One region of the Sporosarcina sp. P1 genome, then DNA from elsewhere that is predicted to be linked to it. Evidence: predicted binding sites of a transcription regulator. Region 1 holds the regulator's gene; the other holds the start of a gene.

What was found. Region 1 encodes CtsR, which represses protease genes until heat stress. Its sites were predicted from a motif close to ATGGTCAATAAAGGTCAAACA; they were not measured.
Region 2: a site for CtsR is predicted at 11,878-11,898, ahead of clpP (ATP-dependent Clp endopeptidase proteolytic subunit ClpP). Genes of this name have one in related genera too.

Annotation. Positions count from the first base shown of each region.
Region 1 covers NZ_PDYS01000002.1:234,458-249,655, forward strand. Annotated here, with positions in the region: gene CSV73_RS04005 (Ger(x)C family spore germination protein) at 1-842, shown strand, start outside; gene adh (aldehyde dehydrogenase) at 1,248-2,789, shown strand; gene CSV73_RS04015 (DUF779 domain-containing protein) at 2,832-3,188, shown strand; gene CSV73_RS04020 (thiol-disulfide oxidoreductase DCC family protein) at 3,301-3,702, opposite strand; gene CSV73_RS16430 (hypothetical protein) at 3,881-4,051, shown strand; gene CSV73_RS04025 (hypothetical protein) at 4,219-4,551, shown strand; gene metH (methionine synthase) at 5,019-8,456, opposite strand; gene CSV73_RS04035 (bifunctional homocysteine S-methyltransferase/methylenetetrahydrofolate reductase) at 8,437-10,296, opposite strand; SAM riboswitch class I at 10,379-10,490, opposite strand; gene CSV73_RS04040 (hypothetical protein) at 10,655-10,852, shown strand; gene CSV73_RS04045 (biotin transporter BioY) at 10,982-11,581, shown strand; gene bioB (biotin synthase BioB) at 11,581-12,582, shown strand; gene CSV73_RS04055 (CtsR family transcriptional regulator) at 12,943-13,413, shown strand; gene CSV73_RS04060 (UvrB/UvrC motif-containing protein) at 13,425-13,976, shown strand; gene mcsB (protein-arginine kinase McsB) at 13,966-15,054, shown strand.
Region 2 covers NZ_PDYS01000017.1:4,252-19,449, reverse strand. Annotated here, with positions in the region: gene CSV73_RS13645 (N-acetylmuramoyl-L-alanine amidase) at 1-227, opposite strand, end outside; gene hprK (HPr(Ser) kinase/phosphatase) at 432-1,382, shown strand; gene lgt (prolipoprotein diacylglyceryl transferase) at 1,383-2,204, shown strand; gene CSV73_RS13630 (nucleoside recognition domain-containing protein) at 2,188-3,147, shown strand; gene ppaX (pyrophosphatase PpaX) at 3,140-3,796, shown strand; gene CSV73_RS13620 (acyltransferase) at 3,793-4,314, shown strand; gene CSV73_RS13615 (tetratricopeptide repeat protein) at 4,403-5,926, shown strand; gene trxB (thioredoxin-disulfide reductase) at 6,074-7,027, shown strand; gene CSV73_RS13605 (8-oxo-dGTP diphosphatase) at 7,232-7,708, shown strand; gene rapZ (RNase adapter RapZ) at 7,714-8,601, shown strand; gene CSV73_RS13595 (gluconeogenesis factor YvcK family protein) at 8,609-9,571, shown strand; gene whiA (DNA-binding protein WhiA) at 9,613-10,539, shown strand; gene CSV73_RS13585 (HPr family phosphocarrier protein) at 10,588-10,845, shown strand; gene clpP (ATP-dependent Clp endopeptidase proteolytic subunit ClpP) at 11,197-11,793, opposite strand; tRNA gene CSV73_RS13575 (tRNA-Arg) at 12,026-12,097, shown strand; gene CSV73_RS13570 (arsenic transporter) at 12,347-13,639, opposite strand; gene CSV73_RS13565 (ArsR/SmtB family transcription factor) at 13,630-13,944, opposite strand; gene CSV73_RS13560 (metal ABC transporter solute-binding protein, Zn/Mn family) at 14,078-15,049, opposite strand; gene CSV73_RS13555 (metal ABC transporter permease) at 15,111-15,198, opposite strand, start outside.

The DNA of each region.
Region 1 (15,198 bases):
CATCAGAAGACGTGATGGTTAAAGGGAAATTAAGTCCGGTTATTGATAGTTTTATTCGCTATAAGGAAACAAGATATCAAATTTGGCTGTACACCACGAAAGATCCCGTGCAAGATGTTCTTTTATTAAGACCCGTTCTTAATAAATCAATCACATTGTCTAAGCTTGGTGATCCCAAGAACTCCTATGAACAAGAATCTTTCATTCAGCCACTAAATATTCGACAGTTACTAATCGGACTGGATGAGCCTGGCCATGAAGCGATGATTCCATTAATTTCAGTGGAGGAAAATTGGAAGTCTATGCAGGAGCCTATTAAAGCACCGGTTTTGTCAGGGGTGGGTGTAATCACCCCTACCAGCTTCAAGGGATTTATCTCAGGTGACAAAGCCCGAGGAATACAATGGATGTCAAATAATACGAAAAGGGGCCAAGTTACCTTTAAATTGGACGGAGGAAATTATTTTACGATGATCATTGATAAGGTGAAGGTGAAAATCAAGCCGATTACTGGAAAGGGAGAAGTGAAGTTTGATATTAATGTCGATTTGTCGGCAACTGTCAGTGAAATGGGAAAAGATATTACGACAGATCGAATTCGGAAAGAGATAGAAAAAGTGGTGGAAAGTGAAATTAAGGAAACGTATGAGGATGCTTTAACAATAGACGTTGATATTTATCATCTTTCAGAGAAACTATATAGAAAAAACGTTAAAGAGTGGAAGAAGCATCATAAGGAAGGTAAATTGGAGTTGACCGAGGATTCTATTCGAAACTTGAAGGTGCGTGTTACAAAGCTTTCCTCAGATAGAAAATCATATAAAGAGACGATTGAACGATAAAGAATGACAACACAACTAATGGAATAAGCGATTTCTATTTGTCTGACCTGCACTATGTGAGTGGATAGCGATTGAGCTTTATAAATCAATCTTGGCATCTATACTCTTTTCTTTCGAAAGTATAGAATGAAAATATTCTACATTGAATTTTTTTATCGCATAGTTGGATTATGAATAGTAAATAAGTTAGTTCCAGCCAGTGTAATTGGCGAAACTTCTACCGTATATTTAAAGTGAAAAGTATTTAGTTGAAAGAAATGGAATCTTCCGCTATTATAAAAGATACTACATGTAAGCGCATTCAATTTGCATAAAGTTCTATAGAGATTCGTATAGTAGCTCTGTGTGCAAAAATGATTGCACTAGACTAATAGAAAAATGAGAGAACAGGGAGTGTGACGCAGTATGGTACAAGCTTCAGAAAATCTAGTTTATGCAAATCCGAATACAGAAGGTTCAAAAGTTCAGTTCAAGGAACGCTATGATAATTTTATTGGTGGTAAGTGGACGGCACCAGTAAAAGGCCAGTATTTCGATAATCCAACACCAGTTACAGGTAAGGTATTTACCCAGGTGGCGAGATCTACGGAAGAAGACATTGAACTGGCTCTGGATGCTGCTCATGCGGCGAAAGATGCATGGGGAAAAACATCAGTCACTGAACGTTCGAATATATTACTGAAGATAGCAGATCGTATTGAAGAGAATTTGGAAATGCTGGCTGTAGCTGAAACATGGGATAACGGAAAAGCTGTCCGTGAAACGTTGAATGCCGATCTTCCACTTGCAGTAGATCATTTCAGATACTTTGCTTCTGCAATTCGTGCACAAGAAGGCGGAGTCAGTCAAATTGATAACGACACAGTAGCCTACCATTTCCATGAGCCATTAGGAGTCGTGGGTCAGATTATTCCTTGGAACTTCCCGATTCTAATGGCAGTATGGAAACTTGCCCCGGCATTGGCGGCAGGAAACTGTATCGTGTTAAAACCAGCTGAGCAAACACCAGCGTCTATTTTGGTATTGGTAGAATTAATCGAAGATTTACTACCAGCAGGTGTTTTAAACGTCGTCAACGGTTTTGGACTGGAAGCCGGAAAACCCCTAGCGTCCAATCCTAGAATTAATAAAATCGCTTTTACTGGCGAGACGACAACAGGTCGTCTGATCATGCAGTACGCTTCTCAAAACTTGATTCCGGTCACATTAGAACTGGGCGGGAAATCCCCGAACATTTTCTTTGAAGATGTAATGGCGAAAGATGATGCGTTCCTTGACAAAGCAGTCGAAGGTTTTGTTATGTTCGCCTTGAATCAAGGGGAGGTCTGTACATGTCCGTCCCGAGCGCTAATTCAGGAATCCATTTACGACAAGTTTATGGAACGTGCACTTGAGCGTGTTAAAGCGATCAAGACGGGTAATCCATTGGATCCAACAGTCATGATGGGTGCTCAGGCATCTACTGAACAACTGGAAAAAATTCTTTCCTACTTGGATATCGGAAAACAAGAAGGCGCAGAATGTCTGACGGGTGGAGAGCAGAACAAACTCGAAGGGGATCTTGCAGAGGGGTATTATGTGAAGCCGACTGTATTTAAAGGGCATAATAAAATGAGGATCTTCCAAGAAGAGATTTTCGGTCCCGTAGTAGCGGTTACAACATTCAAAGATAAAGAAGAAGCGTTAGAAATTGCGAACGACACATTATATGGACTAGGTTCAGGTGTATGGACGCGTGATATGAATACGGCGTACCGCTTCGGTCGCGGAATTCAGGCAGGACGCGTATGGACGAACTGTTATCATGCGTATCCGGCACACTCTGCATTTGGTGGCTATAAAGCTTCAGGGATCGGACGTGAAAATCACTTGCAAATGCTGGCACATTATCAGCAGACGAAGAACATGCTCGTTAGTTACGACGAAAGTAAACTAGGATTCTTTTAATCGAATCTATCTGGAGGATTCAAAGTGAATGGAGGAAATCCTATGCCAGATCGAGTAATCGCAACAGAAAAAGCGTTGGTTCTTATAAAATTGTTAAAAGATAAGCACGGTCCTTTGATGTTCCATCAGTCTGGCGGTTGCTGTGATGGATCTTCTCCGATGTGTTACGAAGACGGAGATTTGATTGTAGGTAATCAGGATATCTTGCTTGGTCATATTGGAGGTATGCCATTCTATATGATGAAAAGCCAGTTTGAGTATTGGAAACATACGCAACTGATTATTGATGTAGTCGACGGACGTGGGGGAATGTTTTCGCTCGAAGGAGTGGAAGGGAAACGTTTCTTAACTAGATCTCGTGCTTTTACCGACGAGGAATATAAGGAATTTACTTCATAAAAAAGCCTTCCATGCAATAGGAAGGCTAGGACTGGAAGCAACTCTCAAAAAATGGGAGTTTGTTTTCAGTTTTTTTATTTACTGCATCAGGGCTTTATAATGATTAAACACTTCATGCCATAAAACGTTGACGGTCCTCAGGTGAAGGCAACATGCAGGATAATTCTTTTTTACCGAACCATTTATATCGGTTTGTTGCAACATAGTCGTAGACGATATCGCGGATTGCTGGTGGGATGACTACGAATAGAAATGCCAAGTGCCATAAACCATCCAGTTTTTTTGCGATACGCAAGGCTGCGCCTGACTTTGTATAAGCTTTCCCATTTTCGATCAATACTAAGCTATCAACGTTGTCAGGAATTTGATAGTCCTTACGAAGTTTTCTACCTACATCATCTTGTAACGAAGCGAATGAAAAGTGTTTGTATGGATCACGTTTAATAATAAATTGAACGCTTGCATCACAGAAGTTACATTCGCCATCAAATAGTATAATTCTATTTCGTTTCATATTATATTCTCTCCTTTAAAAATAGATGATATCGTACTATACCCACATAGTTTTAACTTCACTCATGCTCATTAAACTGGATAGAGTGAATTACTTTGTGGTTAGTATATAAGAGAAGATGATTAGGATCGATTTGTCTTGTGCATCATATCATATAAAAAAGAAGGAGTGGACAGGTATGAAACGCCAATACATTCATCCAGCTGAGCTGGCGTTGCGTCGCGACTCTGACTTTTTACACTCTGAGAATATGGTAGGTGAAGGTGCTCCGGTCCATAGCGCATTAAACGGGTGTAAATTTATTGTGAAGAAACCAGAATCAATAGAAAATAGTCTAGGTTATGAGTAGCCTTCTATACGGAGAAGCTGTGAGTTATAAATAGCTTATTAACAAAATAGCAATGACTTTTATCTCTAATGATAAAGGTCATTGCTATTTATTTTTCACTATACTATGGCGGTAGCCCGTAACAAATGTGTTAGCTCGCATGTAATAAGGTATAAGGAGGTGGAGAAATGAATCAAGGACATTGTGGAATGTCAGGCGGACATGGTCAGCAGGGATGGGGACACCATCAGCATCATCAAGGTATGCATGGTCAGCAAGGTTTTCAACCCGTTTTTTGCCCACCGCAATATCGCTTTAACGATTGCTTCACTAAACAGGAAATGCCATTTATTCATCCGATCGTGAATGTGAATCGACACCACGTAGTCGGTGTGCCACAGCACTACTATACAGAAACTACTGAAAATGTTATGGGCTCTACTATCATGCCAGGAAGAGGGCCGGGATATGGAGGTATGTGGGGTGGCGAAGGTTGTCACCGCCGCAGAAGATGCCGCTAATCATTTTTTAATACGAAGAATCCGCCAACTCTAGTATTTCAGAGATGGCGGATTCTTTTATTTCCTCCAACGCCTGTCGAGTCTAGACGGCGCTTTTAGCATTAGGGTCATCCAGCTTCAAGCGCCAGACTCTCGGGACGTTTCAGAAATACCAAAAAGGTAAAGAGCACCTTTGTGGTATTTCCTCCACCGCCTGTCGAGTCTAAACGGCGCTTTTAGCATTAGGGTCATCCAGCTTCAAGCGCCAGACTCTCGGGACGTTTCAGAAATGCCAAAAAGGTAAAGAGCACCTTTGTGGTATTTCTTCCAACGCCTATCGAGTCTAGACGGCGCTTTTAGCATTAGGGTCATCCAGCTTCAAGCGCCAGACTCTCGGGACGTTTCAGAAATACCAAAAAGGTAAAGAGCACCTTTGTGGTATTTCTTCCAACGCCTGTCGAGTCTAGACGGCGCTTTTAGCATTAGGGTTATGCGTTAAAGTATCGTGCGTCGGGGTGTGCGAAGACGATGGCTGATACGGATGCTTCTGGTTCCATCATGAATTCTTCGGTTAGCACGACGCCGTGATCTTCCGGTTTGATGAGGCCGAAGAGTTTAGCTTGATCTTCTAGATTTGGACAAGCAGGGTAGCCGAATGAGAATCGCTGACCTTGGTATTTAGCTGCGAAACGTTCGAGCATGGTAAAGTCTGTTGGGTCAGGGAATCCCCATTGATCACGAATTTCTTGGTGAATCCGTTCAGCGAAACCTTCCGCTAATTCCAATGCAGTTGCTTGGAATGCGTGGCTTTCAAGGAATTTCCCTTCTTCCTTCAGTTTGTTTGCATAATCACGGACCCCTTTACCAGCGGTCACTTGCATGAATGCAACGTAGTCCATTTCGCCACTTTGCACTGTTTTCAAGTAATCAGCCAAACATAGGAACGGATCTTTTTCTTGACGCGGGAACGTAAATCGTTCAATTTCAGTTTTTGAATCTTTCGGATCATAAATGATTACGTCATCGCCGTCTGCTTGGGCTGGGAAGAATTGATAAATACCGGAAGCTCTCATCTTGTCGGACTTCAAGAATCCAGTCACCATTTCATGAAGTTGTACTGCGCGTTCTTCTTTTCTTTCAAGCATTTTATCGACATTTCCTCGTAGGCCTAAGTGGTGACCAATAAGTGTACGCATATTTACGTAAGGATGTAGGTGGGCAACCGAGTAATCTTTCACGACCCGTCTGCGTAAATCAGTTGGGGTGAATACAGGAACATCGGTGCGTACCGTTTTCACAGGACGTGGCTTCACTGCAACCGCTGAAGTACCTCGACTTGCTTTAATCGCATCATTGGTTTCACGTTTCTCTATACTATCTGCTAATTCCTCGAGTAGCGTGCCTTTGTCATTACTTTGGAGACGGTTTGCTAAATCAAGGCCTTGCATCGCGTCTTTTGCAAAAATAACAGGGCCGTCATACTCGGGTGCAATCTTTGTTTCAGTAAAGCGTCTTGTTAATGCAGCTCCACCTACCATTACCGGTGTGTCAATTCCTGCTGCCTTAAAGTCCTGTGCCGTCAACACCATCTGTTGTGCAGACTTTACAAGAAGTCCTGATAGTCCTACGATGTCTGGTTTTTCTTTACGAATTACTTCAATTAATGCAGCTGGAGTAACTTTAATACCGATGTCTATTACTTTAAATCCGTTATTACTTAAGATGATTTCCACGAGGTTTTTTCCGATATCATGTACGTCACCTTTTACAGTTGCAAGAATAATCTTGCCTTTCCCACTATCGTCTTCTTTCTTATCCATAAATTGTTCAAGATAGGAAACAGAAGCTTTCATGACTTCAGCACTTTGAAGAACTTCAGCTACGATCAGTTGGTTATCATTGAATAGTCGTCCAACTTCAGCCATTCCTTTCATTAAAGGACCATTGATGATATCGAGTGGTTCATCATATGTCTTTAAAGCTGTTTCCAAGTCAGGAATTAAACCTTCTTTTGTACCTTCCACTACATAGTATGCAAGACGATCAGGCACGGTTTTTGGAATGTCATCTTCTGACTTTTCTTTTTTCTTCCCACGATAGAAATCCGTAAACTCAGCTAATGTTTCATCAGTTGTTGTAAACAGCAAGTCGTTTGCCAGCTTGATTTCTGCTTCTGGAATCGATGCAAAGCGTTCAAGTTTCTCTGTATTTACAATCGCGTAATCTAGACCTGCTTGTGTACAGTGATACAAATACACGGCATTCAACACTTCACGACCAACAGGAGGTAACCCGAAAGATACGTTGCTGACACCGAGAGTCGTTAAGGTGCGCGGTAGTTTTTCTTTGATTAATCGAATTCCTTCAATCGTCTCCACCGCTGATCCGATGTATTGCGCGTCGCCTGTACCAACAGGGAAGACAAGTGGATCAAAAATGATATCTTCTGGTGGGATCTCCCATTTATTGACGAGTAAATCATAAGAACGCAAGGCGACTTCTAGTTTACGTTCTCTCGTAACTGCCATCCCGATTTCATCAATCGTTCCTACAACGACAGCTGCTCCATATTTTTTTACTAAAGGAAGTACAGCATCAAAGCGTTCTTCACCATCTTCTAAGTTAATAGAGTTAATGATTGCTTTACCTTGCGAAAATTTCAGCGCCTCCGCAATAACGTTTTCGTCCGTAGAGTCGATGACAAGAGGAACTTTGACTTTTTTCACGACTTCTTTCATGAAACGAGTCATATCGTACAATTCATCACGGTCAGGGTTCGCAAGACAAATATCTAATACGTGAGCACCACGTTTTACTTGTGCTCGTGCGATTTCAGCAGCTTCTTCAAACTTTTCCTCTACAATTAGTTGTTTGAATTTACGTGAACCGATAACGTTTGTACGTTCACCAATTAATAATGGACGCAATGTATCGTCGTAAAGCAAAGGTTCAATCCCTGAAATAGCATGACCATGAGGGTTTTCGGGCATCTTGCGTGGAGCCTTATCTTTAACTACCTCACGTATTGCGCGAATATGATCAGGCGTTGTACCGCAGCAGCCGCCCACCATGTTCAACCAACCTTTTTCAGCGAAGCCTTCCAGTTTTTTCGATAGTGATTCAGGAGATTCATGATAATGTCCTTCCTCATCTGGCAATCCCGCATTTGGATAGCAGGTTACGTAGCTTGTCGCTAAGTCCGATAATGAACGCAAATGGTCCGTCATGAATTCTGGACCTGTCGCACAGTTTAAACCCACCGAAAGTGGATGGACGTGTTCAATGGAAATATAGAATGCTTCAATACTTTGTCCAGCAAGTGTTGTACCCATCGGTTCGATCGTACCTGAAATCATGATAGGAATTTCGCGTCCAAGCTCTTCAAATGCCTTTTTAATACCAATTGTTCCAGCTTTCACATTCAGCATATCCTGACTCGTTTCCATCAGTATCAAATCACTGCCTGCTTCTATAAGCGCTTTAGCCTGTACATAGAAATCATTGGATAGTTCATCGAACGTAATACCGCCCGTGACCGAAAGCGTTTTTGTCGTAGGTCCGATCGCACCTGCGACAAAACGTGGCCATTCTGGAGTAGAAAACTTCGCCGCACTTTTTTTCGCTATCTCTACAGACTTTGCATTAATTTCATCTGCACGATGACCAAGTGAAAATTCATTTAGTACTAGGGGAGTGCCGCCAAATGTATTCGTACAAATGATATCAGCACCGGCTTCTAAATATTCATCGTGAATTTTCTCCAAGACGTCGGGGCGCAACACACTCATGTATTCATTACATCCATCATATTCTTCTCCGCCGAAGTCTTCCGTCGAGAAATCTTCCGCTTGCAGCATCGTCCCCATCGCACCATCAATGATCAGGATTCGTTTATCTAGTTGTTCTTCAATAGGATGTCTCTGCATGTGTTAATTCCCTCTCCTTCTGCTGGTCTATTTTCTTAATATACTCATACAACTCTAATGTCATATCGTAGCGCAGGAATGGTGTGATGAGATACAGCCCATTAAAATATTGTGCCGCTGTATCTATCAATTCTTTTGCGATTTCAAGACCTGTTTCAGTTGATCTTTCGCGATCCTCTCCGCATTCACGCATTCTTTCCAACACATCTTCTGAAAGCTTGATGCCCGGTACCTCGTGATGCAGGAACTCTGCATTTCGTATATTCGTCAATGGCATGATACCGATGAAGATCGGTGTATCCAAGTGTTTTGTTGCTTCATATACATCGATAATCTTTTCTTTCGTATAAACTGGCTGAGTGATGAAATAGTCCGCACCCGCTTCAATTTTCTTCTCAAGCCGTTGTACAGCACGATCGATTACACGTACGTTCGGATTGAAAGCTGCTGAAATGGAGAAGCTGGCTTTCTTGCGCAACGGCTTACCAGAGAATGAAATCCCTTCATTCAATTTCTTAATCAATTGCAATAACTCCATGCTGGATACATCGTAGACACTTGTAGCACCGGGGAAGTCCCCAACTTTTGTCGGATCGCCTGTTACAGCTAGGATATCGTGAATACCTAATGCATCAAGCCCCATCAAATGTGATTGTAAGCCGATAAGATTGTGATCCCGACACGTTAAGTGTACAAGCGGGCGGATATTATGTTGCATCTTAACGATCGAGCCCATCGCCATGTTGCTGATGCGAGGGGAAGCAAGTGAATTATCTGCCATTGTTATAGCGTCAACTCCAGCGTCATATAACATATTTGCACCTTTGATATAATCGTCCGTTTCCAAGTGGCGTGGTGTATCTAGTTCTACAATTACTGTACGCTCTGTTTTCGCTTTTTCATGAAGAGGTTGATGTTTTGCAGGACCCGCTTCATGAATCACGATAGGTTTTGCCGGTTGTACAACCTTTTCTGTGATAGGTGTCAGTCGCGCTAACTGTGTTTTCGCAGCTTTAATATGCTTAGGTGTTGTCCCGCAACATCCACCAATCAGCCGAACGCCTTGATCACGAAGTAATACGGCAGCGCGTCCAAAGTATTCTGCTTCTGATTCATAGACAATACGGCCATCCTCAACATCTAATAGACTGGCGTTTGGATATGCGGATAAAAATGCTTTTTCCGGTAATGTCACATTATCGAATGCTTGAATCGTGTGGTAAGGACCTAATCGACAATTGACTCCTACGATATCTGCTCCAAGAGACTCGAGCTGATGAAGTGCGGCGTTTAATGAAAGTCCGTTCTGCAATACGCCGGGATCATGCATAGAAACTTGTGCAATCAATGGGACATCCGTGATTTTCTTTAATGTTGTAACTACGGATGATAACTCTTCAAAGTCATAATACGTCTCTAATAGAAGACCATCAGGATCACCTGCCAATAATGCATTGGCTTGTTCTAGTACGACTTTTTCTATTTCATCCAATGTAGCATCGCTTTTACGTATCCCCCGCAAGCCGCCTATTGTTCCAAGTACAAATTGCCCCCCAGGTGCCGCTGCACGTTTTGCAATTTTCATAGCTGCCTTATTGAATTCTGTAACATGACTTTCTAGACCGTAGCGAGCTAATTTGTTTGCGTTCGCACTGTAAGTGTTTGTCTGGATAATATCTGCACCGGCTGAGATGTAATCTTGGTGAATTTGCTCTATAATTTCAGGCTTTTCTATGTTTAGTTCTTCATAACAGTAATCAATTCCGTAAGAATATAAAATCGTCCCCATTGCACCATCTGCCGTTAGGACATTTGTTTGTAGTTTCTCGAGCAATGACATAATTCCATCTCCCTTTGCTTTTTTTAATCAAAAAAAGCCTTCAAGTATATTAGAAGGCTTTGTAATCTCAATGACTAGTTCCCTCTCATCTTTTCAGTGTGTCGATTTGACAGACTGCTGGAAGTAGCACCTTGCCAAAATGGCTGGTTGCTGAAGCGTCGACGGGCCAGTCCCTCGGCTTCTCTTGATAAGATATGATTCTTATTCAATTATTTCGATTATTCTAACCATATCATAGCGGCTTTGTTGGATACCGTCAAGTGAACGTTTGGTGAAGTTCAAAGTGCGGAGTTAGAGCATAGAGAAATTGTGGCATATATGATAAAATACAAGAATCAACTCAAAAAGGTGAGGAATTATGCGATTCTTTAAATACTCATTTCCAATCGCTGTTCTTGTAGGTACACTTGCTTGGATTATGATAGGCAATAGTTACGAGGAAGTTGCTTATGATATGCGTGTGTACATTACGATAGCGGCTGCTATATTTAGTGGATTAATCTCAAGTGTTTTGTTTCGAAAAGAAAAAGAAGAACAGATTGATGAGAAGAAGTAGACTGTCAGCGTGATGCTGCAGTCTTTTTTTGTCTACTTTTATTGGTTAACTAAATAATAAATTGTGTTGACAATAAATGAGTTAACCGATATTATTTGTGAGGTAACTAATATAAAAAGAGGTGTCGTAATGACAATAGCAACAGAGAGACGAGCGGTAAGTAGATTTAGCGCATTAACTATTGTCTACAGTGGGATGTTCGCAGCGTTAATGATGATTGGAGCGAATATTACATCCTTCGTGCCGTTTTTAGTAGTTGGTGGAGTACCCATCACATTGCAAACATTTTTCGCAATCTTATCAGGACTATTACTTGGCAGTCGTCTAGGTGCGTTATCGATGACGGTTTATATGTTAATAGGGCTAGCGGGTGCGCCGGTTTTTGCTAAATTTTCTGGAGGCTTCGGTCAGATCTTGAGTCCGACGTTTGGCTTTATTCTCACATTTATTCTGATCGCTTATGTAGCGGGAAAGATTGTAGAGCGAAAACACACCATGTCTGCTTTTATTACCGCAGCATTGGTCGCTACAGCAATCAACTATATACTAGGCACAAGTTGGATGTATTTTGCGTACAAGATGTGGGCTGCTGCACCCGACGTGTTTACCTATAAGATTGCTTGGCTATGGATGATGCCTCCACTGCCAAAAGATTTAATTCTTGCTGTATTGTCAGGCGTATTCGCGTTTAGAATGTCAAAACACTTGAAAGTGAGGCGTACGTTATAATGAACTACCAAAGATTGGCTACACAAGTACTTGAAGGTTATGTATTGACTGATGAGGAATCACTCGCAATATTAAATAGCCCAGATGAAGATTTACTATTATTACTGCACGCAACGTATTCAATTCGATCGCATTATTTTGGAAATAAAGTGAAGTTAAATATGATCATCAATACGAAATCAGGATTATGTCCAGAAAACTGTGGGTATTGCGCACAATCCATCATTTCAAAAGCACCTGTCGAAAAGTATGCGATGATGAAATCGGAAGAAATACTAGAAGGTGCAGAACGTGCTGCTGCTAATAAAGCGGGCACCTATTGCATTGTAGCAAGTGGACGGGGACCGCGTGACAGTGAACTGGACATTGTCATTGATTCTGTTAAACAGATTAAAGAGAAACACAAAGGCATGACGGTATGTGCTTGTCTAGGTATTTTGAAACCAGGACAAGCGACTCGTTTGAAAGAGGCAGGAGTCGATCGCTACAACCACAACTTGAACACTTCTGCAGAGCATCACGAAAGTATTACTACATCGCATACATACGATGATCGGGTAAATACTGTAGGACTTGCCAAAGAAGCAGGCATATCTCCATGTTCAGGTGTCATCGTCGGCATGCGTGAAACAAAGCAAGATATCATCTCCATGGCGCGTAGCCTAAACGAACTGGATGCAGACTCAATACCTGTAAACTTCCTGCATGCAGTGGATGGAACTCCATTAGAAGGGACATCAGAACTGGAGCCACGTTACTGCTTAAAAGTCCTGTGTCTGTTCCGCTACATTAATCCTAGCAAAGAAATCCGCATCTCAGGTGGACGTGAAGTTAATCTAAGAAGCCTACAACCACTAGGCCTATACGCTGCGAACTCTATCTTTATCGGCGATTACCTCACAACAGCCGGCCAAGAAAACGATCAAGATCAAAAAATGCTTGAAGATATGGGCTTCGAAGTTGACTTGGAACCTTTGAACAAAGAACCCATCACTATTTAAATAAAATGAATAAAATTATTTGTATACTTTGTGACTGAAGACAATCCACTATAAGGATCTGTACTTCAGTCTTTTACTATTCGTTTAGAATACACTATAGAAAGATTACAGTAGTTCACCGTAAGTAGAAAGTACCCGTCTGGAACGATGGACAACGGTGCTAACCTATCCGCCATGTTTTTGTCTCAAGACTAATTGAATAATCATTAGCTAAATGTGGCAACCTAGCAATAGGTTTTCTTTCGACGTAATAAGGTATACATATAAACAAATGAATTGCATCCCACCTAATTTCTGCGATACAATCAAGTCAAAGATAGTCAAAGTCAACTAGAAGATCGAGCGAAATGAGGTGACGAGATGCGTAATATTTCTGACATTATAGAAGGATATTTGAAGTCGATTATAGAAGAGGAAGATAGCGCTTCTATTGAAATCAAAAGAAATGAGATTGCCGAGAAATTCCAATGCGTACCATCACAAATCAATTACGTAATCAAAACCCGGTTTACAGTCGAAAGAGGCTACGCCGTAGAGTCTAAGCGAGGGGGCGGGGGCTATATCCGGATTTACAGGGTACGTACCAACTCCCGAAAGGATTTACTTGAACAAGCGTTGGAGATTTTAGAGAGTGAAGCGTCTTCTACTATGGCGGAAGATGTCATCATCCGTTTAATTGAAGAAGAAGTCATTACAGAACGTGAAGCTAAGCTGATGCTTGCTGCGGTGGGCCGTGCTACTTTGCGTTATATGTTACCTGAGCGGGATGCGTTACGTTCGCGTATTCTTCGCGCCATGTTAGTTACATTAATTTATGAAGAGATAGAATGAGGTGAATCTCAATGCTTTGTGAAAACTGTAAAGAACGACCAGCTACTGTAGTGTTTAAACAAGACACCTTAAATGATAAAACTGAGCGCCATTTATGTGATAAATGTGCATTTTACTCGCAAACATTTTCATTCAGTCCGGATCAGGAACCGTTATCAATTCAACAATTTTTAGCACACTGGTTGGGCGGATCAGAATTATTCTCAGAACAAAAAGCCGATGAGAGATTACCGGATGGTCCGAAATGTCCGAATTGTGATTTGACCTTCCATCGTTTCCTTGACATCGGAAAGTTTGGTTGTGCTACATGTTACGTGGCATTCAGCGGACAGCTACCAAGGTTGTTTGCTAAATTGCATAATGGGCATACCCAACACCGCGGAAAAATTCCGGTTTCCCTTAATGAGCGTTTTGCTTTAAAGAAAAAACTAGAAGATATCCGTACGAAAATGCAGCAAGCTGTAGAAAATGAACGATTTGAAGAAGCGGCAACTTTGCGGGATGAGGCGAACCAGTTGAAACAGCAACTGTCCGACGGGGGTGATGATCAACATGTCATTTGAAAAATTCTTCAAACAAGAACTGACGGGTTGGATGGTGGCGGAAGGTGAGCATGCTGACATTGTCTTATCCACAAGAATCCGGCTAGCTCGTAATTTACAAGATCATCTATTTCCTATAAATGCTTCACAAGAAGATGCAAACCGTGTAAGCCAAGCGTTGAATCAAGCAGTCGAGACGATGCAGGATCACCACTTCACAGGCACCACGATGAAAGATTTGTCACCACTTGAAAGACAAATTTTAGTCGAGAAACACTTGGTCAGTCCGCAATTGATCAATCCTAAAAAACATGGATCGGTTTTGCTGTCGGAAGATGAAACGATCAGTATTATGGTGAATGAAGAAGATCATATTCGCATTCAATGTATTTATCCAGGCTTTCAAATAGATCAGGCATATGAGCATGCTGATCAAGTGGATAGCGAATTGGAAGTGAATTTGAACTATGCCTTCGATGAAACATTCGGCTATTTGACAAGTTGTCCATCTAACACAGGTACAGGAATGCGCGCTTCTGTCATGATGCATTTACCTGCATTAACTATCACTAAGCAAATCGAGCGAATTATTCCTGCGATATCAAGGCTTGGAATGGTCGTACGTGGAAGTTACGGAGAGGGCAGTGAAGCGCTAGGCAATATTTATCAAGTTTCCAATCAAATTACACTTGGCAAATCAGAAGAGGAAATACTGAAAGACTTAGGGAGTATTTCAAAGCGTTTGATTGCGCATGAAAAGAAATCCCGTGAATTATTATTGGCTAAGTCAGAAGTTCACTTAGAGAATAGATTATTTAGAGCACTTGGCACACTGACTCATTCGCGGATTTTACCATCAGCGGAAGCAGCAAAATGTTTGTCTGACGTCCGTTTGGGTATTGATTTAGGTATCATTGAAAATATTGATATGACCATTTTGAATGAATTGATGATTTTCATGCAACCAGGTTTTCTCCAACAATACGCGGAGACAGAGTTAACATCTGATGAACGAGATATTCTTCGTGCACAATTATTCCGGGATCGGCTAGGCGTAGTACGATCTGCTACACAAAAAAAAGACAGTGATCCGTTATGAGCAAAGTTTTTGCAAGAAAGACTCATAGCATTTATAATTAATCAAAGATAGTCAAAGTCAATATGCGAATTAGGTTGTATCGCGAACTGACATGAATATATATAGTTATATGAAACAAAGCATGGATGCGTTATTTTGCATAAC
Region 2 (15,198 bases), on a different contig from region 1:
ACAAACGCATTCGCTCTCATACGGTTAGCTGAAGCCGTTCGTTCGCCTAGTGGTACGTCGCGTGTAGACGCATGTGTATATTTTACTGTTATGCCCTCTTTCGTTAAAAACTCTCCGACAAGTACAGCTACAGCTGCATTAAAATCGTATTCACGAAGTTTTCCATCAGGCGTTCTTTTGCCGGGTGTATCTGGTCCGTGACCCGCATCAAGAATGATTAGTGTCAATTCTGTCCACTCTCCTTTATCCTCTATATAGAGAAGACTTTTGAAAAGGATACAAAAAGAGAATGTAGATCAAGAAGTAATCCATTTCTTTTCAATTCCTTCATGGTAAAATAGGTTTGAATGATGTGTACATAAGCGCAAGAAACGATGATTCGGCAAAAGACTGCCGGTATACGTACATCGTAGCAGAAAGTGAGGAACTTCATGGGTGAATTAACAGTAGAAGATATTATGAACCGATTTGGATTGGAATTGATCGCTGGACACGCGGGCATTCATAAGCAGATCCTAATGAGTGATATTTCACGGCCGGGGCTTGAGATGGCTGGCTATTTTGATTATTATCCTGCCGAACGTGTGCAGTTGATCGGGCGTAAGGAGATGTCCTTCCTTGAAACATTGTCAGCCATTACGCGAAGAAAGCGTTTAGAGCGACTTTGTTCGGGTGATACGCCGGCATTCATTATTGCTCATGGCGAAGAAGGTCCAAAAGAATTGAGCCAATTAGCAGAAGAGAAAAACATTCCTGTTCTCCGGACGGATTATAAGACTACACAGTTTTCCGGAATGCTGACGAATTACTTGGTCGGACAACTCGCTCCGATGACGACGGTTCATGGTGTGCTAGTCGATGTGTATGGTGTAGGTGTTTTAATAACAGGAGGTAGTGGAGTAGGAAAAAGTGAAACGGCGTTAGAGCTTATTAAAAAAGGGCATAGACTAGTAGCGGATGACTCTGTTGAGATTCGTCAAGTATCCGATAACATCTTAATCGGAACGTCACCGAAACTGTTGAAGCATATGCTAGAAATTCGCGGTGTCGGTATTATCGATTTGATGACGTTGTTTGGTGCGAGTTCCGTGAAAGACGATAAGCGTGTACTGTTAGCGGTCGACTTAGAGATTTGGGACGATAATAAGCATTATGATCGTCTTGGTATCGATGAAGAGAAGGTAGAAATACTGGATTCGCAAATTACGAAACTATCCGTTCCCGTTAGACCAGGGCGGAATATCGCGGTTATCATTGAAGTAGCGGCGATGGATTATCGAATGAAACGTCTTGGAATTAATGCGGCAGAGGAATTTACCAAGCGTTTGGATCAAGCAATCGCAGACAATGCGGAACTATTAGAAGAAGAGGAGCGCGACTAAGTGAATGTATCTATGCTAGCGATTAACCCAGTCGCGATCAGTATTGGCAGCTTAGAAGTTCGCTGGTACGGTATTTTGATCGCGCTTGGAATTATTTTAGGGTTTATGGTAGTTCAACGAGAAATGCTGAAGCGGGGAATGCACCCTGACTTACTAACGGACATGCTTATTTGGGCGATTCCCATTTCAATTATCAGTGCACGAATTTACTATGTTATTTTCACATGGGATTATTATCGTGATCATCCAGAACAAATCATTCAAATTTGGAATGGTGGAATTGCCATCCACGGTGCGTTGATCGGTGCGGTCATTACAGCAGTGATTTTCTGTAGGAAGCGTGGGGTATCTTTCTGGAAAGTTGCAGATATTACAGCACCTGGTTTATTGATTGGGCAAATTATCGGACGTTGGGGGAACTTCATGAATCAGGAAGCTCATGGAGGACCAGTTTCAGAAGCGTTCAAAGAAAATACGGTGATTCCTGATTGGATTATGAATCAAATGACGATTGAGGGTATAACGTATCACCCGACATTCTTATATGAGTCGTTATGGAATGTGGTCGGACTCATTTTGATTTTAATTATCCGAAGAATGGTGAAGATAAAACGCGGTGAAGTATTCTTGTTTTACATCATCTGGTATTCGATCGGCAGATTCTTCATCGAAGGGATGCGGACGGATAGTCTCTATGTCATCGGAAGTTTGCGTGCAGCACAGTTAGTATCTGTAACGGGAATTATCGTAGGTATTATCATCTTGTTGTATCGTAGATATGTAATGAAAGTGAAAGAGAACTATGATGACAAATCAAAATAAAATCGCATTATCCAATACGTTGAAAAATGGTTTGCAAGTTGGATTCAAAACGACATGGTCACTCGGTAAGATCATCTTTCCTATTACTTTGCTTGTAACCATTTTGCAGTTTACGCCTATCTTGCCTTGGCTTGTGCAATTGGTTGAACCGATTATGCATCTTTTTGGCTTGCGTGGTGAAGCAGCTGTGCCCATCGTGCTTGGCAATGCATTAAACTTATACGCTGGAATTGCCGGTATCATTTCATTAGAATTAACGGTTAAAGAAGTGTTCATCATTGCTGTTATGATCAGTTTTGCGCATAATCTGTTCATTGAAACGGCCGTCGCTATAAAAGTAGGCGTCAAACTATGGACAGTACTTGTCGTGCGACTTGGATTGGCTGTGTTGGCTGGAGTGCTGATCAATTTATTCTGGACGGGCGGCAATGAAATCGCGCAATATGGTCTAACGCCACAAGCGGAAGTGGTACCGGAAGGCTTTGTGCAGATTTTCTTGCTTGGACTTGAAAAGGCAGCATTTGGTGTCTTGCAGCTGGCATTGATCGTCATTCCATTAATGTTGTTTGTGCAGTATGTGAAAGACCGTAATTATTTAGAGCGTTTTTCTACTGGCTTGGCACCGTTCACAAAAATGATTGGTGTGAAACCCAATGCGTCGATGACACTCGTTGCGGGATTATTAATTGGTTTGGCATACGGTGCAGGCGTCATGATTCAGGCAGTGCGAGAAGATGGTGTGTCAAAACGAGATATTACATTAGCCTTTATTTTCTTGATGGCATGTCATGCGGTGATTGAGGATACACTGTTATTTCTGCCACTCGGTATACCGATTTGGCCATTATTGATAATACGGCTTGTGACCGCCATTGTACTGACGATTACAGTGAGTATTTTATGGAAGCAGCCGAGAGAGAAGGGGGAAGCCGTTATTGACTAATCAACCGATTACTACACTACTATTTGATTTTGACGGAACGCTTGCAGATACAAATGAGTTAATACTCTCTTCTTTCGAGTATGTATTGGAAAAACATTTCCCTGGACGTTTCCAACGAGAAGAGATGCTACCGTTTATCGGACCTACATTACATGATACATTTTCTTCGATTGCACCTGATATGACAGACCAATTGGTAGAAGAATACCGTGAATGGAATTTGGCTCATCACGACGATTATGTAACTGAATTCGAAGGTGTGACAGATACGCTTCGTAAATTATATGATCTAGGTTTGAAGATGGCAGTCGTTTCTACAAAGAAGCGCGATATGGTAGAAAGAGGGATCAACCTTCTAGGTATCGCACCTTATTTTGAGACGGTGATTGGACTGGATGATATAACGAATCCTAAACCGGATCCAGAGCCGATTTTACTAGCATTGAGCCGTCTTGATCGGACAGCTGAAGAGTCACTCATGATCGGGGATAACTTCCACGATATACTCGGTGGACAAAATGCGGGAACACGAACTGCGGCAGTTGCATGGGCGTTAAAAGGGGAAGAATATTTGCAGACATTCAAACCTGACTTCATGTTGCAACATATGTCCGACTTACTTAAAATCACTGCGGGAATTAAGCTATGAGACGCACAGAGCGGCATCCTTCCAAAGGAGATGCAAATTCACTTTGGCATATTTACCGTACGGTCTCGATTTTTAAAGTAGCTAAGAATTTTATCGTCATCCAAATTGCGCGATATACGCCGTTTGTTTCATGGAAAAACGTTCTTTATCGAACGTTCTTGCGGATGAAAGTCGGAAAACATACCGCTTTTGCGCTGATGGTTGTACCGGATGTCATGTTTCCGGAACGAATCTCCGTTGGTGAAAACTCCATAATTGGGTTTAATACGACGATTTTAGCGCATGAATATTTGATAGATGAATACCGTATTGGAGACGTGGATATAGGTAATAATGTACTGATTGGAGCCAATACAACAATTTTACCGGGTGTTAAAATTGGTGATGGTGCCATTGTTTCTGCTGCATCACTCGTCAATAAGGATATTCCGGCAGGTACATTTGCTGGCGGTAATCCAGTGCGTATCATATATACAGCCGAACAAATGGTGGAACGTGCAGCACGTGAAAGCAAATGAATGACGGATCATGTAGTTGTGATATACTAGAGGATACATTGCAGGGGGACGTCAAGTACGTTCCTCTTACTTTTTCGGAGGAGTTCGATTGAAAAACAACCAACGTTTTATAAAAGATAAAATTATATCATTCCTTCCTGACGGTGATTTTTATCGTAAACGCGCGATGCAAGCTATGCAGCGTGAACAATTTTCGGATGCGGAAAAATATTATAAACGTGCATTGGATTTGAATCCAGATGACGCACTGACACATATGGAATACGGTGTGTTTATAATGGAAGTCGGCCGCTTTGAAGATGCCTATGAACTTCTACAAACAGCTGATGACCTGGATCCAAACAATGAAGAGACGACTTTCTATTTAGCGGAAGTTCATGCACATCTCGGTCTACTGCGTGAAGCGAAGCAGTATGCATTGAAATATGTTGCTATAGCACCAGATGGCGTATTTGTGGAAGAAGCCCATGAAATCTCTGAATTCGCGGATCAAGAAGAAATGTTCGTTGAAGAAGGCGAACAGCTCGATGGGGAAGTCATATTTCGGCAAGAAAAAGCGCGTCGCATGATGGAGCAAGGGGATTTTGAAGACGCCATTGAAGTGCTTGAGGATTTATTAGTGGATTATCCAAAAACGTGGGCGGTTCATAATAATTTGGCTCTTGCGTATTTTTATATTGGTAAAGAGAAACATGCGGAAGATATTCTGTACAATGTCTTACGTGAAGAAAAAGGCAATATCCATGCGCTGTGTAACTTGGCGGTGTTCTTTTATTACAATCGGGATGAAAAGCGTCTGAATAGTATGATGGAGCTGTTGTCGAAGATCAAACCCTATCAATTCGAACAGCGCTATAAATTAGGTGCGACATTTGCGTTGACAGGTCGTTATGAAGAAGCGTACCACTGGCTTCGTAGTCTGCAAAAACGCGGATTTGAAGGAGATGTCGGATACTACTTCTGGCTAGCTAATGCTGCATATTTTACGGGTCACCGAAAAGTCGCGGAACAGGCAAATGAAGCCTTGTTGAAATTGGACCCTACCAAAGAAGGATTCGAACCTTGGAAGTCATTGGATGAAGAATTGGACATAGATTCTTACGAAGAGGATGTTCCGTTCTTGATCGAAAAGATTTCGAACCCTTATCGCAGTGAGCGAATGTTCGGTTTGTATTTAGTAGGAAAGTCGTCACACTTACAGGAAATCCTTTCACATCCCGGCTATATAGATGTTGAAAAATTGACTGCTGCGGAACAATTGTTTTTAGCACACAGCCTGAACTATTCATTCAAAGTGACTAATCCATTTGAAAAAGCTTTGAAAAAAGCGCTGGCTATTTGTGATCTATTGTATGAAGAATATAAACCGCTTGATGAGCGAAGTGTACAATTCTTTCAAATGTGGTTCACGCTATGTGAAAATGCGCTTGAACAGAAATATATGTTCAGTAATGTGCAAGCAATTGCTGCTGCTGCAGATTATATGTTCCAATCTTCACATGACGAAAAAGTGACAAAGAAGTCTATAGCTGAAAACTATAGTGTATCCGTTACAACGCTATCCAAGTATATTCAGGAACTGCTTCAATTTCTGCCTTATACAAAAGAATAACTACTTGTAGATGTTGCATTTAAGTTGAAATTCGAGTGTAATTCTCGTACGATTTTATATAGCGATAGTTTTATCTGCCAGTCAGATGAAATCTTTGGTGAAGTGAATGACACCAAAGGGTGCATATTTTGAAGGAGGAAAACTACAATGACGACGGAAGAAAAGGTTTATGATGTAATCATCGTTGGAGCAGGGCCGGCAGGGATGACAGCGGCTGTTTATACATCACGTGGAAATATGTCTACACTGATGTTAGAAAGAGGCGTACCAGGCGGTCAAATGGCCAACACAGAAGAAATAGAGAACTATCCTGGATTTGAAAGTATTTTAGGTCCGGACATCTCGACAAAAATGTTCGATCATGCGAAACGTTTCGGAGCTGAATATGCTTACGGTGACGTAACGAAAATCGAAGACGGCCGCGAATTCAAAACAATTTATGTAGGCGAGAAACAATATAAAGCACGTGCAATCATCTTGGCAACGGGTGCAGAATACCGCAAGATGGGCGTGCCAGGTGAGGAAGAATTGACTGGTCGTGGCGTGAGTTATTGTGCGGTATGTGACGGCGCATTCTTCCGTAATAAAGAGATCGTCGTAATTGGCGGCGGTGACTCTGCAGTAGAAGAAGGTTCATACTTAACACGTTTTGCTAACAAAGTGACAATCATCCACCGTCGCGATACATTGCGTGCGCAAAAAATCGTACAAGAGCGTGCATTCGCAAATGAGAAGATTGATTTCATTTGGAATTCAACAGTTAAGCAAGTGAATGAAAAAGACGGCAAGATCGGTTCTATAACGCTAGTCTCTACTGAAGACGGTTCAGAACGCGAAATGGAAACGGAAGGTATGTTCGTTTATATCGGACTAGATCCTATAACAGAGCCTTTCAAAGATCTTGGCATTTTGGATGAAAACGGCTATATTGAAACGAATGATATTATGGAAACAAAAATTCCGGGTATTTTTGCTGCGGGCGATGTGCGTGAGAAATTATTACGCCAAGTCGTGACGGCTACAGGAGACGGAAGTATTGCAGCTCAAGCAGCTCAGAAGTATATCGAAGAGTTGATGGAAGAAGTAGAAGCAAAGGCGTAAACAGGTGATGAACTTGTAATGTGTCTGTAAACGTTCTGCAATATAAAAGGGGGATAATAGGTAGAAGAAAGACACCCCTTTCATAATATAGCAACTTTGTGGCTATTTACGGTATAAACTTCCGTGAATAGCCGTCTTTTTTTTTCGTTTTCAATGAAAGCATTGTATACTATACATACATACTTGAAAAGTGGGGAACAACATATGCAAAAAATTGCTAACTTGCTCATGGTGAAAGACGGTCAAGTCCTATTACTAAAAAAGCCGAGGCGTGGATGGTATGTGGCGCCGGGAGGAAAAATCGACGAAGGTGAGTCAGTCTATGAAGCGGCTACTCGTGAATTTCTCGAAGAAACCGGTGCGCAGGCGATTGCGCCACATATAAAAGGCATATATACGATGATGATTATGGATGATGAGGGAAAAGAATTAGTAGACGAATGGTTACTCTTCACATTTGTCGCACATGATTATTCCGGAGAATTGATGAAGACCACCATTGAAGGTGAACTAGAATGGCATCCGCTAGAAAGTTTGCATACACTACCCATGGCGGAAGGTGATCGCAAGAATCTGCTCTTTGCGGTGAGTCAGAAAGGTATGCAGTATGGAACATTCTATTATACAGAGCAATTCCGCTTCTTGCGGGAATCACTTCAACAATCAATGGAAGGTGAATAACATTTATGGATCAACCACAAGTGGTAAATGAATATGAAGTGGTAATTATTACGGGGATGTCAGGTGCAGGCAAGACCGTCGCTATGCAATGCTTTGAAGACATGGGATTCTATTGCATCGACAACTTGCCGCCCGAACTATTTGTAACATTCCTCGATTTGATGATGAAGTCGGATAATCAAATGAGACGTATTGCCGCAGTGATGGATACGCGCGGAGGAAGTTTATTTGATTCTATGATTACCGCACTCGAAGGATTATTCAAGATGGAAGATGTCAAAACAAGTTTGTTATTCCTAGATTCAGATGACGAAGCACTAGTGAAACGTTATAAAGAAACACGTAGATCACACCCGTTATCTGAAGGTGGCGTGTTACTCGAAGGGATTCGAAAAGAACGTCATTTGCTGACTGAAATAAAAGGACTTTCACGTTCTATTATTGATACATCGAAATTAAAGCCCAAGCAATTACGGGAAAAAATCACACGTGAGTTTTCTGAAGCAGGTGAACCGAACTTCACTTTGAACTTTGTATCATTTGGATTCAAGCATGGTATGCCGATTGATGCAGATGTAGTATTTGACGTTCGGTTTTTACCAAATCCGTTTTATCTGGAAGAATTGCGCCCGTTGACAGGTTTGAATCATGAAGTATCGGATTACGTATTGAAATGGGCGGATACGAAAGAATTAATTGAAAAACTAACGGACTTATTCAAATTCTTAATTCCACAATATAAACAAGAGGGAAAAGGTCAGGCAGTTATAGCGTTCGGGTGTACAGGTGGGCAACATCGTTCTGTTACACTGGCTGAGTACTTTACAGGCGTTTTTAAAGGCGATTATCCAACACATGTATCGCACCGGGATGTTGAAAAAAGAAAGGGTTGACATGAATATGCAATCCACTACGATGAAAAGTGTTGTTGTATTTGGAGGCGGCACAGGGTTATCTAATATCCTTCGGGGGTTAAAACGGTATCCGATCGAATTGACAGCTATTGTGACGGTGGCGGATGATGGAGGAAGTTCAGGTCGTTTATTCGATCAGTATAACGTCCCGCCGCCTGGAGATATAAGACAGGTTATGGCAGCGCTTTCAGATGTTGAGCCAATGATCGAGAAGATGTTTCAGCATCGCTTTGAAGGATCTGATGGATTGAAGGGACATTCTCTTGGGAATTTGATGCTTACGGCCTTAACAACTATTACAGGCGATTTCGCTCGTGCAGTCGAGCAGATGGGCGTTGTTCTGAATATTAAAGGAACAGTATTACCTGCAGCAAATCAGCGAATTACCTTGCATGCCGAGCTTGAAGATGGTTCAATCATTACAGGCGAATCGAAAATTCCTCTCTATGGAAGGAAAATCCGTAACGTTTTCATCACGCCTCAAGATGTAAAACCATTACCGGAAACAGCCGATACGATAAAAAATGCAGATTTAATCGTATTTGGACCGGGAAGCTTGTATACTAGTACTTTGCCAACACTTTTAGTGCAGGATATCCGCGAAGCAATCCTTGAAAGTGCTGCAAAAAAGGTTTATGTCGGAAATTTAACTACACAACGTGGCGAAACGTATCGCTATACTGCTTCTGAGCATGTTCAGGCGCTCTATGATCATGCGGGAGAACCATTTCTCGATGCAGTTCTAGTGAATAATGCAGAAGCGTTCAGACGTGTGCATAACCTCAGTGAAAATGAAGAGCCTTGGCTTGTGGAGAATGATTTGGAGATGCTACAAGCACTAGTGCCTGAGGTATTTGTACAAGAGATCGCGACCATTAACGATGGGACGATTATGCATAAAACGATGGAAGTGTCAGATATGTTGATGCGTTATATAGAGAGAACGTAGAAGGCGGATAGATATGAAAATCGCCGAAGAGGGGGAATATCATGTCTTTTGCATCTAAAACGAAAAAAGAACTGACGCAGATTGAGACGGATGATTGCTGTACGAAAGCAGAAATTGCGGCATTCATACGGATGAATGGTGTTATGTCTTTTTCAAATAAACAACTTAGTCTTGATGTTCAAACGGAAAATGCCTCTATTGCGCGTCGTCTGTATTCAAATGTGAAGGCGTTATATCCATATAAAGTGGAATTGCTTGTACGCAAAAAAATGCGTTTAAAGAAAAATAATGTCTATATTTGCCGGATTCGTGATGGAGCCAAGCACTTGTTGGAAGAACTATCCATCATGACGCATGACTTCCAAATGATTAATACGATCGATCCACAGCTCATTGAAAAAGACTGCTGTGCACGCGCATACTTACGGGGAGCTTTCCTGGCAGGAGGTTCCGTTAATAACCCGGAGACGTCTTCTTATCACTTGGAAGTCTTCTCGAGCTATCAAGAACATAGTCAATCACTTGTTGAGTTGATGAACCATTTTCATTTGAACGCAAAATCTATTGAACGTAAAAAAGGATTTATCGCGTATCTGAAAGAAGCAGAAAAAATATCCGATTTCTTAGGCATCATCGGTGCACATGTATCCCTTATGAAGTTTGAGGATGTGCGGATCATGCGGGATATGCGCAACAGTGTGAATCGGTTAGTGAATTGTGAAACCGCGAATCTGAATAAAACGATCGGTGCGGCACAAAGGCAAGTAGAAAATATTAAGTTGATTGAGCGCACGATTGGGTTAGATCAATTACCGGAACGTCTGCAAGAGATTGCTCAATTACGTGTTACTCATCAAGATGTGACGCTAAAAGAGCTAGGCGAGCTGGTAACGGGTACTCCGGTTAGTAAATCGGGTGTCAATCATCGTTTGCGTAAGATTGAAGAAATCGCAGATCGATTACGGTAAATTATTAGTAGATCCTTCTTAAGAAGAGGAAGAAAAGGAGCACACAATATGGTAGAAAAAACAGTGAAAGTAGGAATTAAACCTGGTTTGCAAGCGAGGCAGGCGGCATTATTTGTACAGGAGGCCAATAAGTATACGGCTGATATTTATTTGAAGAAGGATAATCGTCAGGTGAATGCGAAGAGTATCATGGGGATTATGAGTTTGGCGATTGCGAAGGGGACGGAGATCACGTTGATTACAGACGGGATTGATGAAGATTTGGCTCTTCAGAATTTGGCTGAGATTGTGGAAGATGAGCAGTAAGTTGAATAGGGGTGGCGATGACCTTGTGGGGTTTCGTCATCTTTTTTTGTTTTTGGCTTAGTGAGGGGGAGACGTGGAGAAGCCGTTGATCTGTGTTTTAGGCGGACGCTTTCCTGCGGGCATGGCTTGAGCCTCCTCGTCACTGCGTTCCTGCGGGGTCTCAAGGCTCATGCTTTTCCCGCGGGAGTCGCCGCCTAAAACACAGATCACCTAGTTTACGTTTCTTTCTGGAGTTAGAAAGCCGGTACATTTGTTTGGTAAAGATTAATCCTAAACCCAAATCCATATAAGAATACAAAATAAAAAGGTTGTCACGGAAGGCCGTTTGGCATTCCGGACAACCTATGGTTATTATTTCTTTTCGATTTCGTTGCGTTCTAGAACGTGGTCGATTAGGCCGTATTCTTTAGCGCGTTCGGCAGTCATGAAGTTATCGCGGTCTGTATCTTTTGCGATGACGTCGATTGGCTGACCTGTGCGATCTGAAAGGATTTGGTTTAGTTTTTCACGTAGGTGCAAGATGCGTTTTGCAGCAATTTCGATCTCAGTTGCCTGACCTTGTGCGCCACCTAGTGGTTGGTGAATCATTACTTCTGCGTTTGGCAAAGCGTAACGTTTACCTTCTGTACCAGCTGTCAGCAAAAATGCACCCATAGATGCTGCCATCCCTACACAGATTGTGCGGATGTCTGGTTTGATATATTGCATTGTATCGTAGATTGCCATACCTGCTGTGATACTTCCACCTGGGCTGTTAATGTAAATGGAGATATCTTTTTCTGGATCTTCAGCTTCCAAGAATAGCAGTTGTGCAACGATGGAGTTTGCCACGTTGTCGTCAATGCCGCTCCCGAGCATGATAATACGATCTTTCAATAGACGAGAGTAGATGTCGTACGCTCGCTCACCACGGTTTGTTTGTTCAATAACTGTAGGAATTAGATTCAATTAGACTTCCTCCTTTAATCACTTCATAATATTCGTTCCGTTGAAATCATTTCGTATTTCAACTATAACTGTATTTTACCTATTAAGGTCAACAAAGGTCAAATCATTTGCCTTAAAAATACACATTGCTTTTCATTATATTCTACGATATAATGGAAGATGTCTCTTACAGAAGAAAAGCTTTTTTCTGTAGTCGAGTAAATTATAGTTAAAGCTTGATACTACACGTTTAGTCCTCGTGGTGCAATGGATAGCACGCAAGCCTCCGAAGCTTGAAATGTGGGTTCGACTCCCGCCGAGGGCATCATAGTGAAGCGTTTGAACAGTTCGCATTTTGCGATCATGTTCAAACGCTTTTTTATGTTCGGATTTCTATTGCTCACGACTTTCTATTCTACATTTTCCCCGCATAGACCTTCTTTTAAACTTCATTGTTTAATATCTCTTGGCAGTCTTTAGTCTCGTATGGGTATTCCACAGTCAGAAAATGTTCTTTCTCTTGCGTAAAATGAGGGGAGACAAACAGGCTTTCTTTGTCTAACTGACAATCATTTTAAGAAACCGAAAGCCACCACCATAACCCCGTCAGCGTAATGAGAAGTGTAGGCACGGTCAATACAACACCTACTTTAAAATAATACCCCCATGAAATGCGCACACCTTTTAACGATAGCACATGCAACCAAAGCAACGTCGCAAGCGAGCCGATCGGTGTCATCTTCGGACCTAAATCAGACCCGATCACATTCGCATAAATCAAAGCTTCCCGAACATTAGGCGGAACCGAGGCATCCTGGATCGCTAACGCATCAATCATCACAGTCGGCATGTTATTCATGATCGACGACAGGATGGCTGCGATAAAGCCCATGCTAATCGTTGCAACATACAAGCCATGACTTGATGTCCACTCGATCAAGCCTGTCAATATAGACGTCAATCCTGCATTGCGCAATCCATAGACGACTACGTACATCCCGATGGAAAAGAACACAATAGCCCATGGTGCTCCTTTGATGACCGTTTTAGTCTGCACCGCTTCGCTCGTCCTCGCGATCAGCAAGAATACGATCGCAATGGAACCCGCGATGAAGGAGACGGGTAAACCTAGTGATTCGCTTATGAAGTAACCGAACAGTAATACGCCGAGTACTACCCAGGAAATGCGGAACATTTTATGATCCCGTATCGCGCTGGCGGGTGTTCGCAACAACTTTTCATCAAAACGTTTCGGTATAGATTTACGAAAATACATATACAATACGAGAATACTTGCGCCGAGACTGAAGAAGTTCGGGACAATCATCCGGCTTGCGTATTCAGCGAAACCGATACCGAAGAAATCGGCAGAGACGATGTTCACGAGATTACTAACGACAAGTGGCAGGGAAGTAGTATCCGCAATGAATCCCGACGCCATGACAAAGGGTAAGATCATCTTTTCTTTGAAATCAAGTGCACGCACCATTGCGAGGACAATGGGAGTGAGTATTAATGCGGCCCCATCATTAGCAAAGAAAGCCGACACACCGGCGCCAAGTAGGATGACTAGTAAAAACATTCGCACGCCGCTTCCTTTTGCAAAGCGCGCCATATGTAATGCAGACCACTCGAAAAATCCAATTTCATCGAGGATCAATGAAATGATGATCAGCGCGACGAATGTCAATGTAGCATTCCATACGATAGATGTTACGTCGATGACATCAGTAAAACTGACAACGCCCGCAAGTAGAGCGAGAACTGCCCCAGCGATGGCAGACCAGCCGATCGATAGGTTGCGTGGCTGCCAAATAACAAAGACTAGTGTGAGTAGAAATATAAGAGAAGCTAGTATTATTTGCATGGGTTCTCCTCCTTGCTACATTCAATAGTAGGAACCGGTAATAGTTTCAATAATTCCAGTAATAACAAATAGTGGGGATGGGAGCTATTAAGTGACCAATATACCCAGCGTCCGCGTCGTTCATTCAGTACGATTTCATCACTTTTTAGTCTGTACATATGCTGACTAATTGCAGGTTGTGATACATCTAGTAGAGTATTTAAATCACAAATGCATAAAGGCTTTTGCTCCAATGCTTTCAACAATTGTAATCGTGATTGATCCCCAATTGTTTTTAAGTAACGTTCCATTTGCTTAGGGTTCATAAAATTCTCCTTTATTTTTAGTATCTATATCATATAAGTTCAGACTTATATATTCAATACATGTAGACAAACAAAAAAGAAGCCACAGGGGAGTGTGGCTTCCTTTTTGTCTCAAGTTGGTTGATCGAGCGGATTATCGTTCTTTGCTTAACTCATCATGGATGAGATTCATATTGTAGTTCAAGTATTTTATATACGTATCGATCGCGTCACCAGGGTTACCAATTTCATCAGAGTAGATGGGTTTTTCAGCAATTGGAACACCGGTCTCTGCGGAAACAGTTTCCATTGGGCGAGTATCTACATTAGATTCTACGAATAAAACAGGAACTTTGTGTTCTTGGATATAGTGAATGAGTTCTTTGATTTGTTTTGGGGAACCATTCTCTTCGGTATCGATTTCCCAGATAAACGCTTCTTTCAAACCATAGTGGTCATTCAAGTATTGGAATGCACGTTCACTTGTGACGAGCACACGGTTTTCTTCAGGTATCGTTGATATGCGTTCTGCGAATTCATCGTCTAATTCTTGTAGACGTTGTACGTACTCGTCACCTTGTTGTTGAATCTTTTCACTCTCTGTCGGGTGTCTTTCGATCAATGCATCGCGCATAGCTTCTGCCATCTTCACACCAACAGCTGGATCGATAAACGCGTGTGGGTTGATTTCCTCATCACTGCCGTCTTCTCCGCCGATATACTTTGGTTCTACTTCTTCAGTCAAGCTATATATGTTTTCATCTTTCTGACCAACCGAATCCATCATTTTGAAGAACCAGCCTTTTTCTCCGCCTTCAAGGTTTAAACCGTTGTAGAATAATACATCTGCATCGGTTGCGGCTTTAATATCATTTGGCAAAGGCTCATATTCATGAGGGTCCGTTCCAGTTGGTACTAAGTTATATACATCCACATAGTCCCCACCGATTTCGCGTGCCATATCCGCAATGATGGTAAATGATGTAACGACTTTCAGCTTGTCGCCTGTTTCCGCCGTTTTATCATCATCCGTACTTTCTGTCTTCTTACCTTCATCATTACCACATGCTGCTAACATCAATACAGCGAGCAATGATAGTGTAAGCCATTTTGCTATGTTCTTCATGTAATACATTCTACTCCTTTACGAATACTAAATTTTTATTTTTGCCGAGGCGGTTAAACGTTTAATTGGTTGCGCCTGTAATCGATTTACGTTTGAACTTTTTACGGAACATCCCCACAATAACACCTTGCTTAGGTGAGAATAAAAAT